4 linked regions of the Minwuia thermotolerans genome follow. Each later gene encodes a partner of the first gene's protein in a complex. Links are inferred from orthologs where the notes say so. Each region holds a gene or a part of one and is shown on either strand. Other genes may lie near its edges.

Region 1 (3,850 bases):
GCCCGCTCTATTTCGCGGAGCGCCTGACGGAGTACTTCGGCGGCGCGAAGATCTATTTCAAGCGCGACGAGCTCAACCACACCGGCAGCCACAAGATCAACAATTGCATGGGCCAGATCCTTCTGGCCCGGCGCATGAACAAGCCGCGCATCATCGCCGAAACCGGCGCCGGCCAGCACGGTGTGGCGGCGGCGACCGTGGCGGCGCGCTTCGGCCTGCCCTGCACCGTCTACATGGGCGCCGTCGACGTCGAACGGCAGCAGCCGAACGTATTCCGCATGAAGCTGCTGGGCGCCGAGGTGATCCCCGTGAAGTCCGGCTCCTCGACGCTGAAGGACGCCATGAACGAGGCCCTGCGCGACTGGGTCACCAATGTCGAGAACACCTTCTACATCATCGGCACCGCGGCGGGGCCGCACCCCTACCCGGAACTGGTGCGCGACTTCCAGTCGGTGATCGGCAACGAAGCGAAGGAGCAGATGATGGAGCGGGAGGGCCGCCTGCCCGACACGCTGGTGGCCTGCATCGGCGGCGGCTCCAACGCGATCGGTCTGTTCCACCCATTCCTGGACGATCCTGAGGTCGAGATCTACGGCGTCGAGGCCGCCGGGCGAGGCCTCGAGACCGGCGAGCACGCCGCCTCGCTGACCGGCGGGCGGCCGGGCGTGCTGCATGGCAACAAGACCTATCTGCTGCAGGACGACGACGGTCAGATCACGGAGGCGCACTCGATCTCCGCCGGGCTCGATTATCCGGGCATCGGTCCGGAACACGCCTGGCTGAAGGATGTCGGCAGGGTGAAGTACGTCTCCGCCACCGACGACGAGGCGCTGCAGATGTTCCAGCTCTGCGCCCGCAAGGAGGGCATCATTCCGGCGCTGGAGCCGGCCCACGCCCTGGCCCACGTCGCCAGGATTGCGCCGGACCTGCCGGAGGATCACATCATTCTGATGAACATGTGCGGCCGGGGCGACAAGGATGTCTTCGCGGTCGCCCAGGCCCTGGGGGTGGAGATATGAGCCGGCGCATCGAGGCGCGCTTCGCCCAGCTGAAGGCGGAGGGGCGCGCCGCCCTGATGCCGTACGTCATGTCGGGCGACCCCGACCGCGAGACGGCGATGCGGATCCTGCACGGCCTGCCCGAGGCCGGGGCCGACCTGATCGAACTGGGCATGCCGTTCACCGACCCCATGGCCGACGGCCCCTCGGTTCAGGAGGCGGGGCTGAGGGCCCTGGCCGGGGGACAGACCCTCGCCCGCACGCTGGAGATGGTGACCGAGTTCCGCCGCGGCGACCCGGCGACCCCGATCGTCCTGATGGGCTATTTCAACCCGATCTTCTCCTATGGCGTGGACCGCTTCGCCGCGGACGCCGCGACGGCGGGGGTGGATGGTCTGATCGTCGTCGACCTGCCGCCGGAGGAGGACATGGACCTGCTGGCCGCAGCCGGCGCGAAGGATATCTCGCTGATCCGCCTTGCGACGCCGACCACCGACGACCGCCGCCTGCCGACCGTTCTCGAGAACACGTCCGGGTTCATCTACTACGTTTCCGTCGCCGGCATCACCGGCGCGGCGAGCCTGGACACGGAGGCCGCGGCGAAGGCCGTGCGCCGCCTGAAGCGCCACAGCGACCTGCCCATCGCCGTCGGCTTCGGCATCAAGACACCGGAGCAGGCCGCGGCCGTCGCGGAGGTCGCGGACGCCGCCGTCGTCGGCTCGGCGATCGTGAATCGCGTGAAGGAAGCGGGCGGCGACCGTGACAGGGCCGTCGCGGGCGTCCTGCAACTGGTGCGCGACCTGAGCGCCGGCGTGCGCTCGGCCCGCCGAGAGACCGTACCGGCAGAATAGGAAGATCCATGAGCTGGCTGACCAACACCGTACTGCCCAAGATCGGGCTGGGCCGAAAGAAGGACAGCCCCGACAATCTCTGGGAGAAATGCCGTTCCTGCGGCCAGATGGTCTTTCACCGGGACCTGGAGCAGAGCCACCGCGTCTGCCCCCATTGCGACCATCACATGCGGCTCAAGGCCGGCGCGCGGCTGCGCCTGCTGTTCGACGACGGCAAGTTTACCCGCGTGCGGACGCCCGAACCGCCGCTCGATCCCCTGAAATTCAGGGATGCGCGGCGCTATACCGACCAGCTCAAGGAAGCCCGCTCGGCCTCCGGCTCGGACTTCGCCGTCGAGGTCGGCTTCGGCCGTATCGGCGGACTGGCGGCTGTCATCGCGGCGCAGAACTTCTTCTTCATGGGCGGCTCCGTTTCGGCCGGCGAGGGCGAAGCGATCATCGCGGCGGCCGAGAAGGCCGTCGAGAAGGATGCGGCGCTGGTGGTCTGCGCCGCCTCCGGCGGCATGCGCATGCAGGAGGGCATCCTCTCGCTGATGCAGATGCCGCGCACCACGGTGGCGCTGCAGCGGCTGAGGGACGCCGGTCTGCCCTATATCTGCGTGCTGACGGACCCCACGACCGGCGGCACCACCGCCAGCTTCGCCATGATCGGCGACGTGACCATCGCCGAGCCCGGCGCCCTGATCGGCTTCGCCGGCCCGCGGGTAATCGAACAGACCATCCGCGAACAACTGCCCGACGGCTTCCAGCGCGCCGAATACCTGCTGGATCACGGCATGGTCGACATGGTGATCCACCGCCATCAGCTCGCCGAGACCGTCGCCCGCGTCATCTCGCTGCTGCGGGTCAAGACCGTGGAGCCGCCAAAGCCCCTGCCGAAGCCCGACGCCGAGGTCGCCATCCCCATGCCCAACGAGGCCGTCGAGGAGACCCCGTCGGCCGGAGCCGGAACGAAGGCCGAGGGTAAGTCGGAGAAGAAGACCGGGGGCAAGTCCGAGAAGAAGTGAGCGCGCCGCTGAGCGATGCCATTCTGGCCCGGATCGACAGCCAGTCGGTCCGCAAGATGGAACTGGATCTGGAGCGTCTTCCCGCGCTGCTGGAGCGGCTGGGCGATCCGCTCGACCGGCTGCCGCCGGTCATCCACGTCGCCGGCACCAACGGCAAGGGATCGGTCGTCGCCTTCCTGAGGGCGATGCTGCGCCATGCCGGTCTCGACGTGCAGTGTTTCACCTCGCCCCATCTGCACAGGGTCACCGAGGAAGTCACGCTGTCCGGCGGCGAAATACGCGACGCCGAGTTCGCCCGGCACCTGCTGCGCGTCGAGGACGCCAATGACGGCGGCGTGCTGAGCAGCTTCGAGGCGCTGACGGCAGCCGCCTTCCTCGCCTTCGCCGAGGATACCGCCGACGTGCTGCTGCTGGAGACGGCGATGGGGGGCCGGCTGGACGCCACCAACGTCGTCCGCCAGCCGGCGCTGACCGTGATAACGCCCATCGCGCTGGACCACATGGCCTATCTGGGCGATACCATCGCCGAGATCGCCGCGGAGAAGGCCGGAATCCTGAAACCCGGTGCGGCCTGCGTCGCCGGCCCCGAACATCCGGACGCCGTGGCGGTCATCGAACAGCGGGCCCGGGCGCTCCAGGTTCCCCTGCGTCTCGCCGGCCGCGACTTCACGGTCGATCCCGAATCCGGTCTCTATAGCGGCCAGAGCGAAATCGCGCTCCCCGTCCCCGGCCTCGCCGGGGCCCATCAGTGGCGCAATGCGGCGCTCGCCGTCGCAGCGCTGGAGTCGTTCCGCCCCGGCCTGTTGCCCGAGGCCGCCGCAGGGCTCGCCAAAGCCCAATGGCCGGCGAGGATGCAGCGTCTGGACATCCAGGGGCGCGAGATCTGGGTCGATGGCGGCCACAACCCACATGCCGCCGCCGCGATGGCGGGCGCGCTGCAGGTTCTGCCGCCGAAACCGCTCTGCCTGATCGTCGGCATGCTCGACAGCCGTCC
Region 2 (2,903 bases), on another replicon or contig:
CGGCCGCGCGGACGGTTTCAGGCATGTCGGGGTAGAGCGTCTTCTGGTCCCCCAGAACCTCCAGCTTGACCAGGTCCCAGCCGCCGGCCTCGCGCGCCAGGCGGAGCGTGCGCACGGCGTCCTCCGCGGTGAAGCAGCCGGCGGTGTTGGGCAGGAAAGTGTATTTCTTCGGGTCGATGAAATCCACCAGCATGGGCTTGTCCGGATCGGTGAGGTTCACCCGGCGGACCGCGACGGTGATGATCTCCGCGCCCGAGGCTTCGAGGGCGCGGGCGTTCTGCTCGTAGTCCTTGTACTTGCCCGTGCCGACCAGCAGACGCGAGGTGAAGGTGCGGCCGGCGACGGTGAAGCTGTCTTCGTCGCGCCGGCTGGCGGTATCGGCGCCGCCGCCGATGAAATGGACGATCTCGATCTGGTCGCCGTACTCCAGCGCCGTGCGGTGGTAGGCGGAGCGGGGCACGATCTCCAGGTTGAGTTCGACCGCGATCTTGCGCGAATCGAGGCGCATCTGGCTCAGGAGGTCGAGGATCGTGATTCCCTCGTCGAAATCGCGCTCCTTGCCATTGACGGTAATCCGCATCTCAGCCGTTCCACTGCGTCTTTTCTGGTGAGGCCGTCCGTGGCGCGTCCGGCGCGCAGGCGACGGTTTCCCATGATCGGTAAAGGCACTATAACCGCGCGGGCAATCAAGAAAAAAGGGGTGCGCGTCACGCATGTCCGAAACCTTGCTGATACTCAACGGACCGAACCTGAACCTGCTGGGCACACGCCAGCCGGAGGTCTACGGCCGCGAGACACTGGCCGATATCGAAGGTTCCTGCAGGCAGATCGCCCAGGGCTTCGGCGTGCGCATCGATTTCCGGCAATCGAACCATGAAGGCGAACTTGTGGACTGGATCCACGAAGCCAAGGGGGGGGCGGACGGAATCATCATCAACCCGGCCGGCTACTCCCACACGTCGGTCGCGATTCTGGACGCGTTGCTGGCGGTTGAGATTCCGACCATCGAAGTCCATCTCTCCAACATTCATCAGCGGGAGGACTTCAGACACCATTCCTGGGTGTCGAAGGCCGCGAAGGGGGTGATCTGCGGCTTCGGTTCGCTAGGCTATATACTTGCGATTCAGGCGCTGACCGCTGAACTGAAGGCGGCCAAACAACAGCAGATGGCGGGTTCATGACCAAACTGAACGTCGATATGGAAGCGCTGGCCAAACTGGCGGCGCTGTTGAACGAGAGCGGTCTGACGGAGATCGAATGGGAAGAGGGCGACGTCAAGGTCCGCCTCGGCAAGTCGCCGGCGCCGGTCATGGCGACCGCGCCCCAGGCCGCGGCGCCTGCGCCCGCGATGGCGGCGCAGCACGGCGCGGAGGGCGGCGGCGCGGCCGAGACCGCCGGGACCAAGGTGCTCTCCCCGATGGTCGGCACCGCCTACACGGCGCCCGAACCGGGGGCCAGGCCCTTCGTTTCGGTCGGCGACACGATCGAGAAGGGTCAGACCGTGATGATCGTCGAGGCGATGAAGACCATGAACCCGGTGCCCGCGCCGAAGTCGGGCAAGGTGGTTGCGGTTCTGGTGGAAAATGAACAGCCGGTCGAGTTCGAGCAGCCGCTGGTCGTGATCGAATAGGAACGGCCGGGCCATGTTCGAAAAGATTCTGATCGCGAATCGGGGCGAGATCGCGCTTCGCATCCACCGCGCCTGTCACGAGATGGGCATCAAGACGGTGGCGATCCACTCCACCGCGGACGCCGAGGCCATGCATGTGCGCCTGGCCGACGAATCCGTCTGCATCGGCCCGCCCAGCCCGAAGCTGAGCTATCTGAACATTCCCGCGATCATTTCGGCCGCCGAGATCACCGATGCCGACGCCATCCATCCGGGCTATGGCTTCCTGTCGGAGAACGCCCGCTTCGCGGAGATCGTCGAGGCGCACAACATCGCCTTCATCGGCCCGACGCCCGAGCATATCCGCCTGATGGGCGACAAGATCGCGGCCAAGACCTCGATGAAGGAACTCGGCGTGCCCGTGGTGCCGGGCTATGACGGCGCGCTGGAGGACATCGACAAGGCGCGCGCCATCGCCGCCGAGATCGGCTATCCGGTTCTGGTCAAGGCCGCAGCCGGCGGCGGCGGGCGCGGCATGCAGGTGATCCCGGACGCGGAGCGCCTGCCGGAACTGCTTTCCCAGGCGAGAGCGGAAGCCATGCACGCCTTCGGCGACGACCGGATGTACATGGAGAAGTATCTCGGTCAGCCCCGGCATATCGAAGTGCAGGTCTTCGGCGACGGTCAGGGCCACGCGGTCCATCTGGGCGAGCGGGACTGCTCGCTCCAGCGCCGTCACCAGAAGGTTCTCGAGGAAGCGCCGTCGCCGGCGCTGAACGCTGCGCAGCGGGCCGATATCGGCGCCAAGGCGGCCAGGGCCGTCAGCGATCTCAACTACCGCGGCGCCGGCACCATCGAATTCCTCTACGAGGATGGCGAGTTCTTCTTCATCGAGATGAACACGCGCCTGCAGGTGGAGCATCCGGTGACCGAGGCGATCACCGGCATCGATCTGGTCCGCGAGCAGATTCGCGTCGCCTCCGGCGCGCCGCTCAGCTTCGCCCAGGCCGATGTCGAGTTCACCGGCCATGCGGTCGAATGCCGGATCAACGCGGAGAATCACCGCACCTTTTCGCCGACGCCCGGCCGGGTGACGGACTACCATCCGCCGGGCGGTCTGGGCGTGCGCGTCGATTCCGGCCTCTATGACGGCTATTCGGTGCCGCCCTATTACGACAGCCTGATCGCCAAGCTGGTGGTCCACGGCCGCACGCGGAACGAATGCCTCATGCGGCTGCGCCGCTGCCTGGAGGAATACGTCATCGGCGGCATCTCGACGACGATTCCGCTGCAT
Region 3 (3,644 bases), on another replicon or contig:
GGCGGCCATCGTCGGCGACCCGCATCTCGGCACCAGCTGGGTTTCCCTGCCGGGCGCCCGGACCGAGGCGGAAGACATCGGCCGGCTCTACCGCGCCGAGACGCTGCTTGGGGGCCAGGCGACCGAGACCGCGCTCCGCGCTGCGGTCGGCGACGGCGTCGGCGTGCTCCACCTGGCGACGCATGGCCTGTTCGACGCCCGCGATCCGCTGGCCTCGGCCATCCTGCTCAGCGACGGGACCGGCCAGGCGCCGCTCACCGCCGCGCGCCTGTTCGAGCAGCCGCTGGCCGCCGATCTGGTCGTGCTGTCGGCCTGCGAAACCGGCCTGGGCGCGGCGACGGCGGGCGACGATTTCCTGGGGCTTGCGCGCAGCTTCTATCTCGGCGGCGCGCGGGCCGTGGTGAACAGCCTCTGGCCGGTGCACGACAGGCCGACGCGGATCTTCATGACCGAGTTCCACCGTCTCGCCCGCGGCGGCGACTACGGCGGCGCCTGGCTGGCCGCCCGCGACCGGCTCAGGGCCGAGGGTTTCCCGCCTTCGGTCTACGGCGCGTTCGTGCTCGGCGGCGCGGCTTCCGGCTGAGGCGGCGATGACCCGGCCCGTCGCCCACCCCGTCCTGGCGGAGATCGAACGCCGCCGGGCGGGCGGGCCGCGCGACCCGGACATCCGGCTGGCCCTGGTGATCGAGGGCGGCGGCATGCGCGGCGTGGTCTGCGGCGGCATGGTCGCGGGACTGGAAGCGCTGGGCCTCACCGAGGTCTTCGACGAGGTGATCGGCAGTTCCGCCGGGGCAATCGCCGGCGCCTATTTCGTCGCCGGTCAGGCCGCCTTCGGCACGCGCATCTTCTACGAGGAAATCAACAACCGCCGCTTCATCTGGAAGCCGCGGCTGTTCATGCGCCGGCCCGTGGTCTCGGTCGACTTCCTGCTGGACGATGTCTGCCGCGACGCCAAGCGGCTGGACTGGCGCGCCGTGCTGGCGGCCCGCTCGCGGCTGGTCTGCGTCGCCGCCAACCTCGACCGGGAATGCGCCGCGGCGCTGACCGGTTTCGCCGACGACAAGGCGCTGTTCGCGGCGATGAAGGCCAGCGCCCGCATCCCGGCCGTGGCCGGGCCGCCGGTCGTCATCGATGGCGAACGCCATGTCGACGCCGGCGTGTTCGAGAACATCCCGCTGGCCACCGCCGACAGTCGCGGCGCGACGCATGTGGTGGCGCTGTTGACCCGGCCCGAAGACACGCCGGCACCGGAACTGGAGCGGATCGAGCGCTTGCTGATCGTGCCCTGGCTCGACCGCCAGAAGCCGGGCCTCGGCGCCGGCTACCGCCTCTCGCCGGCGCGCTACGCCGGTGAACTGGCCCGCGCACGGGGTGTCGCCCCCTGCCCTGACGGGGCTGCCGTCCTGGCGATCGCGCCGACGGCGGCGCGGCCGGAGATCTCCAATATCGAGGTGGATGCGCGGATTCTGCAGCAGGGCGCGCTGGACGGCTACACGGCCGTCCTCGACGCGTTCGGCCGCCCGGCCCCGACCACACCGCCGGCGGCGCTGCGCCTCGACCGCCTCGGCTAGCCGATCGCGCGGCCGATCTTCAGGAACTTCTCGCGGCGGCGCTCCAGCAGCTTGTCGGCGGGCACCGCCTCCAGCTCCTTCAGGGTCTCCGCGATCACGTCGCCCAGCCCCATGATGGCGGCGCCCGGATCGCGGTGGGCGCCGCCCACGGGCTCCTCGATCACCATGTCGGCGACGCCGAGGCGCTTCATGTCCTGCGCGGTCACCTTGAGCGCCTCGGCCGCGTCCTGGGCGCGGTCGGCGGAGCGGAACAGGATCGACGAGCAGGCCTCGGGCGAGATCACCGAATAGACCGAGTTCTCCAGCATCACCACCCGGTCGCCGACGGCCAGCGCCACGGCGCCTCCGGAACCGCCCTCTCCCGTGATGCAGGCGATCAGGGGCGTCTTCACGTTCAGGCAGACCTCGATGCAGCGGGCGATGGCCTCCGCCTGGCCGCGCTCCTCGGCGCCGACGCCCGGATAGGCCCCGGCGGTGTCGACGAAAGTAAGGATCGGCAGACGGAAGCGCTCGGCCAGCTTCATCAGCCGCTGCGCCTTGCGGTAGCCCTCGGGACGGGCCATGCCGAAATTGTGCTTCAGCCGCGCTTCGGTGCTGGCGCCCTTCTCGGTGCCGATGACCATCACGCTGCGTCCGCGGAAGCGGCCCATACCGCCCATCATCGCCTTGTCGTCGCCATAGGCGCGGTCGCCGGCGAGCGGCGTGTAGTCCCGGATCAGACCGTTGATGAAATCACCCGCATGGGGCCGCTCGGGATGGCGCGCGACCTGCGTCTTCTGCCACGGTGTCAGGGTCCGGTAGGTGTCGGTCAGAAGCTTCTGGACCTTGGCCTCCAGGGTTCCGACCTCGCTGTCGATATCGACCTCCTGGCCGCCCTCGGCCAGATGCCGCAGTTCGCGGATCTTGCCTTCCAGTTCGGCGATGGGCTTTTCGAAATCGAGATAGGTCTTCATGTTCCGTCCGCGTTGTTGGGCTGCCGGCAGGACTAGCGCAACATCTGCCCGCCGTCCACGGCGACCGTCTGACCGGTGATCCATGAGGCCGCGTCGGAGGCCAGGAAGACGGCGAGGTTGGCGACCTCCTCCGGTGCGCCCATGCGGCCGAAGGGAATGGAGGCCTGGATCGAATCGTAAAGGGGCCGGTTGTGCTGGCGCGCCTGGTCCCAGACGCCGCCCGGAAACTCGATCGAGCCGGGCGCGATGCAGTTGACGCGGATGTTCTTCTCCGCCAGCGCCGCAGCCTGGGTGGTGGTGTACTGGATGACCGCGGCCTTCACCGCGCCATAGGGCGGCGTCCGGGTCGAGTTCTGCAGGCCCGAGATCGAGGAGATGTGGACAAGGCTGCCGCCGCCGGACTTCTCGATCAGCGGGATCGCCGCCCAGCCGGCCCGGACCAGCGCCATCAGGTCGACGTCGATGCTCTTCTTCCAGCCTTCCTCGTCGTCGCCACGCCCGAAGCCGGACGGATTGTTGACCAGCACGTTGAGGCCGCCAAGCGCGGCGGCGGCTTCTTGGATGTAGACTTCAAGCCTTTCGGGGTCAGCGACGTCGCAGATCGCCGTGTGCACCGTCACGCCGGCTTTCTCCAGCTCGCCCCGGGCGGCGTCGAGCGATTCCTGTCCCCTGGCGCAGATCGAGACGTTGGCGCCCTCCGCGGCGAAACCCTTCGCGATGCCGAGGCCAATGCCCCGGCTGCCGCCGGTGACGATGACGTTCCTGCCCTTGAGGCCGAGTTCCATGGACTTCCCCCGCTCGATATTGCTTGATTCCCCGGCGCGGACGCGCGTCCCGCAACCATATGGACACGACCGGCCCGAAAGGAACCCGCAACATGGCGATTTCGGCGGAATTCCGCGACCATCTGCTGGAACTGCTCGATCCCCTGGGCGGCGTCGAGGCGCGGCGCATGTTCGGCGGCGCGGGCCTGTTCAGAAGAAACCTCATGTTCGCGCTGATCGTCGGCGACGTCGTCTATCTGAAGACCGATCCGACGACCCGGGCCGCCTTCGAAGCGCGCGGCAAGGGGCCCTTCGCCTATGACACGAAACAGGGCCGGCGCGTCATCGCCGGGCTG
Region 4 (3,653 bases), on another replicon or contig:
CTCTCCAACATTCATCAGCGGGAGGACTTCAGACACCATTCCTGGGTGTCGAAGGCCGCGAAGGGGGTGATCTGCGGCTTCGGTTCGCTAGGCTATATACTTGCGATTCAGGCGCTGACCGCTGAACTGAAGGCGGCCAAACAACAGCAGATGGCGGGTTCATGACCAAACTGAACGTCGATATGGAAGCGCTGGCCAAACTGGCGGCGCTGTTGAACGAGAGCGGTCTGACGGAGATCGAATGGGAAGAGGGCGACGTCAAGGTCCGCCTCGGCAAGTCGCCGGCGCCGGTCATGGCGACCGCGCCCCAGGCCGCGGCGCCTGCGCCCGCGATGGCGGCGCAGCACGGCGCGGAGGGCGGCGGCGCGGCCGAGACCGCCGGGACCAAGGTGCTCTCCCCGATGGTCGGCACCGCCTACACGGCGCCCGAACCGGGGGCCAGGCCCTTCGTTTCGGTCGGCGACACGATCGAGAAGGGTCAGACCGTGATGATCGTCGAGGCGATGAAGACCATGAACCCGGTGCCCGCGCCGAAGTCGGGCAAGGTGGTTGCGGTTCTGGTGGAAAATGAACAGCCGGTCGAGTTCGAGCAGCCGCTGGTCGTGATCGAATAGGAACGGCCGGGCCATGTTCGAAAAGATTCTGATCGCGAATCGGGGCGAGATCGCGCTTCGCATCCACCGCGCCTGTCACGAGATGGGCATCAAGACGGTGGCGATCCACTCCACCGCGGACGCCGAGGCCATGCATGTGCGCCTGGCCGACGAATCCGTCTGCATCGGCCCGCCCAGCCCGAAGCTGAGCTATCTGAACATTCCCGCGATCATTTCGGCCGCCGAGATCACCGATGCCGACGCCATCCATCCGGGCTATGGCTTCCTGTCGGAGAACGCCCGCTTCGCGGAGATCGTCGAGGCGCACAACATCGCCTTCATCGGCCCGACGCCCGAGCATATCCGCCTGATGGGCGACAAGATCGCGGCCAAGACCTCGATGAAGGAACTCGGCGTGCCCGTGGTGCCGGGCTATGACGGCGCGCTGGAGGACATCGACAAGGCGCGCGCCATCGCCGCCGAGATCGGCTATCCGGTTCTGGTCAAGGCCGCAGCCGGCGGCGGCGGGCGCGGCATGCAGGTGATCCCGGACGCGGAGCGCCTGCCGGAACTGCTTTCCCAGGCGAGAGCGGAAGCCATGCACGCCTTCGGCGACGACCGGATGTACATGGAGAAGTATCTCGGTCAGCCCCGGCATATCGAAGTGCAGGTCTTCGGCGACGGTCAGGGCCACGCGGTCCATCTGGGCGAGCGGGACTGCTCGCTCCAGCGCCGTCACCAGAAGGTTCTCGAGGAAGCGCCGTCGCCGGCGCTGAACGCTGCGCAGCGGGCCGATATCGGCGCCAAGGCGGCCAGGGCCGTCAGCGATCTCAACTACCGCGGCGCCGGCACCATCGAATTCCTCTACGAGGATGGCGAGTTCTTCTTCATCGAGATGAACACGCGCCTGCAGGTGGAGCATCCGGTGACCGAGGCGATCACCGGCATCGATCTGGTCCGCGAGCAGATTCGCGTCGCCTCCGGCGCGCCGCTCAGCTTCGCCCAGGCCGATGTCGAGTTCACCGGCCATGCGGTCGAATGCCGGATCAACGCGGAGAATCACCGCACCTTTTCGCCGACGCCCGGCCGGGTGACGGACTACCATCCGCCGGGCGGTCTGGGCGTGCGCGTCGATTCCGGCCTCTATGACGGCTATTCGGTGCCGCCCTATTACGACAGCCTGATCGCCAAGCTGGTGGTCCACGGCCGCACGCGGAACGAATGCCTCATGCGGCTGCGCCGCTGCCTGGAGGAATACGTCATCGGCGGCATCTCGACGACGATTCCGCTGCATATGGCCCTGGTGGACGACCAGGCGTTCATCGACGGCGCCTATGACATCCACTGGCTGGAACAGAACCTCGACAGACTGGTCGGTGGCTGACCGGCTGACACCGAACCTGCTGGTTCAGGCCTATTCGCGCGGCCTGTTTCCCATGGCCGAGACCCGGGACGATTCCCAGCTCTTCTGGGTCGATCCGGACGAGCGCGGGGTATTGCCGCTCGAAGGTTTCCATGTGCCGAAACGGCTGCGGAAGACGGTGCGGCAGGACCGCTTCAAGGTCACGGCGGACGTCGCCTTCGACGAGGTCATCCGCCACTGCGGCGAGCTCAACTTTACCCGCGGGCGTTTCGACAGCTGGATCAATTCGGAAATCGTGCGCGCCTATGGCGAACTGTTCCGCCTGGGTTTGGCGCATTCCGTAGAGTGCTGGAGCGAGGGCCGGCTGGTGGGCGGGCTCTACGGCGTGGCGCTCCGCGCCGCGTTCTTCGGCGAGAGCATGTTCTCGATCGAGACCGACGCCTCCAAGGTCGCCCTGGTGCATCTGGTCGCGCGTCTACGCGCCGGCGGCTACCGGCTGCTCGACAGCCAGTTCGTCAACGACCACCTGAAGCAGTTCGGCGTCGAAGCGGTGCCGCGGCACGCTTTCATGGTGCGGCTGAACGAAGCCCTGGCCGCCGAAGGCGATTTCGAGGCCGCCGGGCCGCGCATCGAAGGCGAGCGGGCGCTGGACCTTGTGCTCAGAGGTCCATGAGAGCCAGCATCGCGCGGCCGAGGGGATCCTTCGGGTCGGTGACGTGATCGAGCAGCGTGAAGTGGTTGGCGCCCTCGGGCAGCATCACCTCGCGCTCGATGTCGAACATGTCGCGATAGTCGGTGGACTGGCGGATCCAGCCATCGGGCTCGGCACCGCCGGCGGCAAGAAGAACGTCCACATGGGGCAGGGGACGGAAGCCAGCCTGCAGCACGTTCATGCGGCGCGCCTGGGCGTCGTCCAGCCCGATATCGGCGTTGATGGTGGTGCGCATGGCGACCGCCGGGTCGAAGACGCCGGATAGCAGCGTCGCCGACTTGATCAGATCGGCTTCCAGGCCGTCGCCGGTCCAGTCGCGGGCGGCGGCGATGGCCGAGAGATGTGCCCCCGCCGAATGGCCGCTCAGGTGCACCCGCGCCGGATCGGCGCCGTAATCGGCGGCGCGCTTCGCGGCGTGGGCGATCCCGCGCATCACCGAATCCGCCAGGCTCTCCAGCGTGACTTCCGGGCAGAGCGGATAGTTGATCAGCACGACAGTCGCGCCGGCGCCGTTTAAGGGCTGCGCGACGAAGCTGTGCTCGTCCTTCGACAGCGCCCGCCAGTAGCCGCCGTGAATGAACACGTGCATGGGACCGCCGACGATGCCGGGAAAGACGTCGTAGACCTCGCGCGGGTGGCCGCCATAGGCGATGTTCCGGCGCATATCGAGGTTGCGGCGCGCCTGGGCGGCCTTCTCGACGAAGCCGGCGAGCAGGTCCGCCGCATCGGGCGCGGCCACGCGCGGATTGAAGTTCCGCTCCATCTCCTCGTCGGACCAGTCCTGCCAGTAGGTCATCGCATCCTCCCCCTCAGGCGGCATAACAGCCGGCGCTCTTCGCCCGCAGCACAACCAGACTGTAGACGATGTCGATGGTCGGCGTCGGCAGTTCCAGCATGCGGCCCAGTTCGGCCACGGCGCCCAGGATCGGCTCGATCTCCATGGTCCGCCCGCCTTCCAGATCCTGCAGCATCGAGGTCTTGTGCG

What was found.
Region 2: the proteins of accD (region 1) and accB are in contact, whole or in part, in a solved structure (PDB 8UXZ), measured with the Escherichia coli proteins. The link is inferred for Minwuia thermotolerans from one-to-one orthologs.
Region 3: the proteins of accD (region 1) and CWC60_RS21905 are in contact, whole or in part, in a solved structure (PDB 8UXZ), measured with the Escherichia coli proteins. The link is inferred for Minwuia thermotolerans from one-to-one orthologs.
Region 4: the proteins of accD (region 1) and accC are in contact, whole or in part, in a solved structure (PDB 8UXZ), measured with the Escherichia coli proteins. The link is inferred for Minwuia thermotolerans from one-to-one orthologs.

Annotation. Positions count from the first base shown.
Region 1 is NZ_PIGG01000014.1:153,986-157,835, forward strand. Bases 852-3,850 are described here. They hold accD (acetyl-CoA carboxylase, carboxyltransferase subunit beta), read left to right. Parts: upstream 852-1,845; coding sequence 1,846-2,856; downstream 2,857-3,850. Other genes in these bases: trpB (tryptophan synthase subunit beta), read left to right, coding at 852-1,019; trpA (tryptophan synthase subunit alpha), read left to right, coding at 1,016-1,849; CWC60_RS03080 (bifunctional folylpolyglutamate synthase/dihydrofolate synthase), read left to right, coding at 2,853-3,850. Also shown: more of trpB, read left to right, coding at 1-851.
Region 2 is NZ_PIGG01000022.1:44,639-47,541, forward strand. It holds accB (acetyl-CoA carboxylase biotin carboxyl carrier protein), read left to right. Parts: upstream 1-1,177; coding sequence 1,178-1,630; downstream 1,631-2,903. Other genes in the region: thiS (sulfur carrier protein ThiS), read right to left, coding at 1-580; aroQ (type II 3-dehydroquinate dehydratase), read left to right, coding at 714-1,181; accC (acetyl-CoA carboxylase biotin carboxylase subunit), read left to right, coding at 1,644-2,903. UniProt on the Escherichia coli protein: This protein is a component of the acetyl coenzyme A carboxylase complex; first, biotin carboxylase catalyzes the carboxylation of the carrier protein and then the transcarboxylase transfers the carboxyl group to form malonyl-CoA.
Region 3 is NZ_PIGG01000076.1:84,403-88,046, reverse strand. What follows is about bases 547-3,339. They hold CWC60_RS21905 (acetyl-CoA carboxylase carboxyltransferase subunit alpha), read right to left. Parts: upstream 2,525-3,339; coding sequence 1,568-2,524; downstream 547-1,567. Other genes in these bases: CWC60_RS21900 (SDR family NAD(P)-dependent oxidoreductase), read right to left, coding at 2,557-3,309; CWC60_RS21910 (patatin-like phospholipase family protein), read left to right, coding at 591-1,571; CWC60_RS21915 (CHAT domain-containing protein), read left to right, coding at 547-583. Outside these bases: more of CWC60_RS21915, read left to right, coding at 1-546; CWC60_RS21895 (TfoX/Sxy family protein), read left to right, coding at 3,402-3,644. UniProt on the Escherichia coli protein: Component of the acetyl coenzyme A carboxylase (ACC) complex. First, biotin carboxylase catalyzes the carboxylation of biotin on its carrier protein (BCCP) and then the CO(2) group is transferred by the carboxyltransferase to acetyl-CoA to form malonyl-CoA.
Region 4 is NZ_PIGG01000022.1:45,655-49,307, forward strand. The notes cover bases 1-2,802. They hold accC (acetyl-CoA carboxylase biotin carboxylase subunit), read left to right. Parts: upstream 1-627; coding sequence 628-1,977; downstream 1,978-2,802. Other genes in these bases: aroQ (type II 3-dehydroquinate dehydratase), read left to right, coding at 1-165; accB (acetyl-CoA carboxylase biotin carboxyl carrier protein), read left to right, coding at 162-614; aat (leucyl/phenylalanyl-tRNA--protein transferase), read left to right, coding at 1,970-2,629; CWC60_RS04670 (alpha/beta hydrolase), read right to left, coding at 2,616-2,802. Also shown: more of CWC60_RS04670, read right to left, coding at 2,803-3,464; CWC60_RS04675 (2-dehydropantoate 2-reductase), read right to left, coding at 3,478-3,653. UniProt on the Escherichia coli protein: This protein is a component of the acetyl coenzyme A carboxylase complex; first, biotin carboxylase catalyzes the carboxylation of the carrier protein and then the transcarboxylase transfers the carboxyl group to form malonyl-CoA.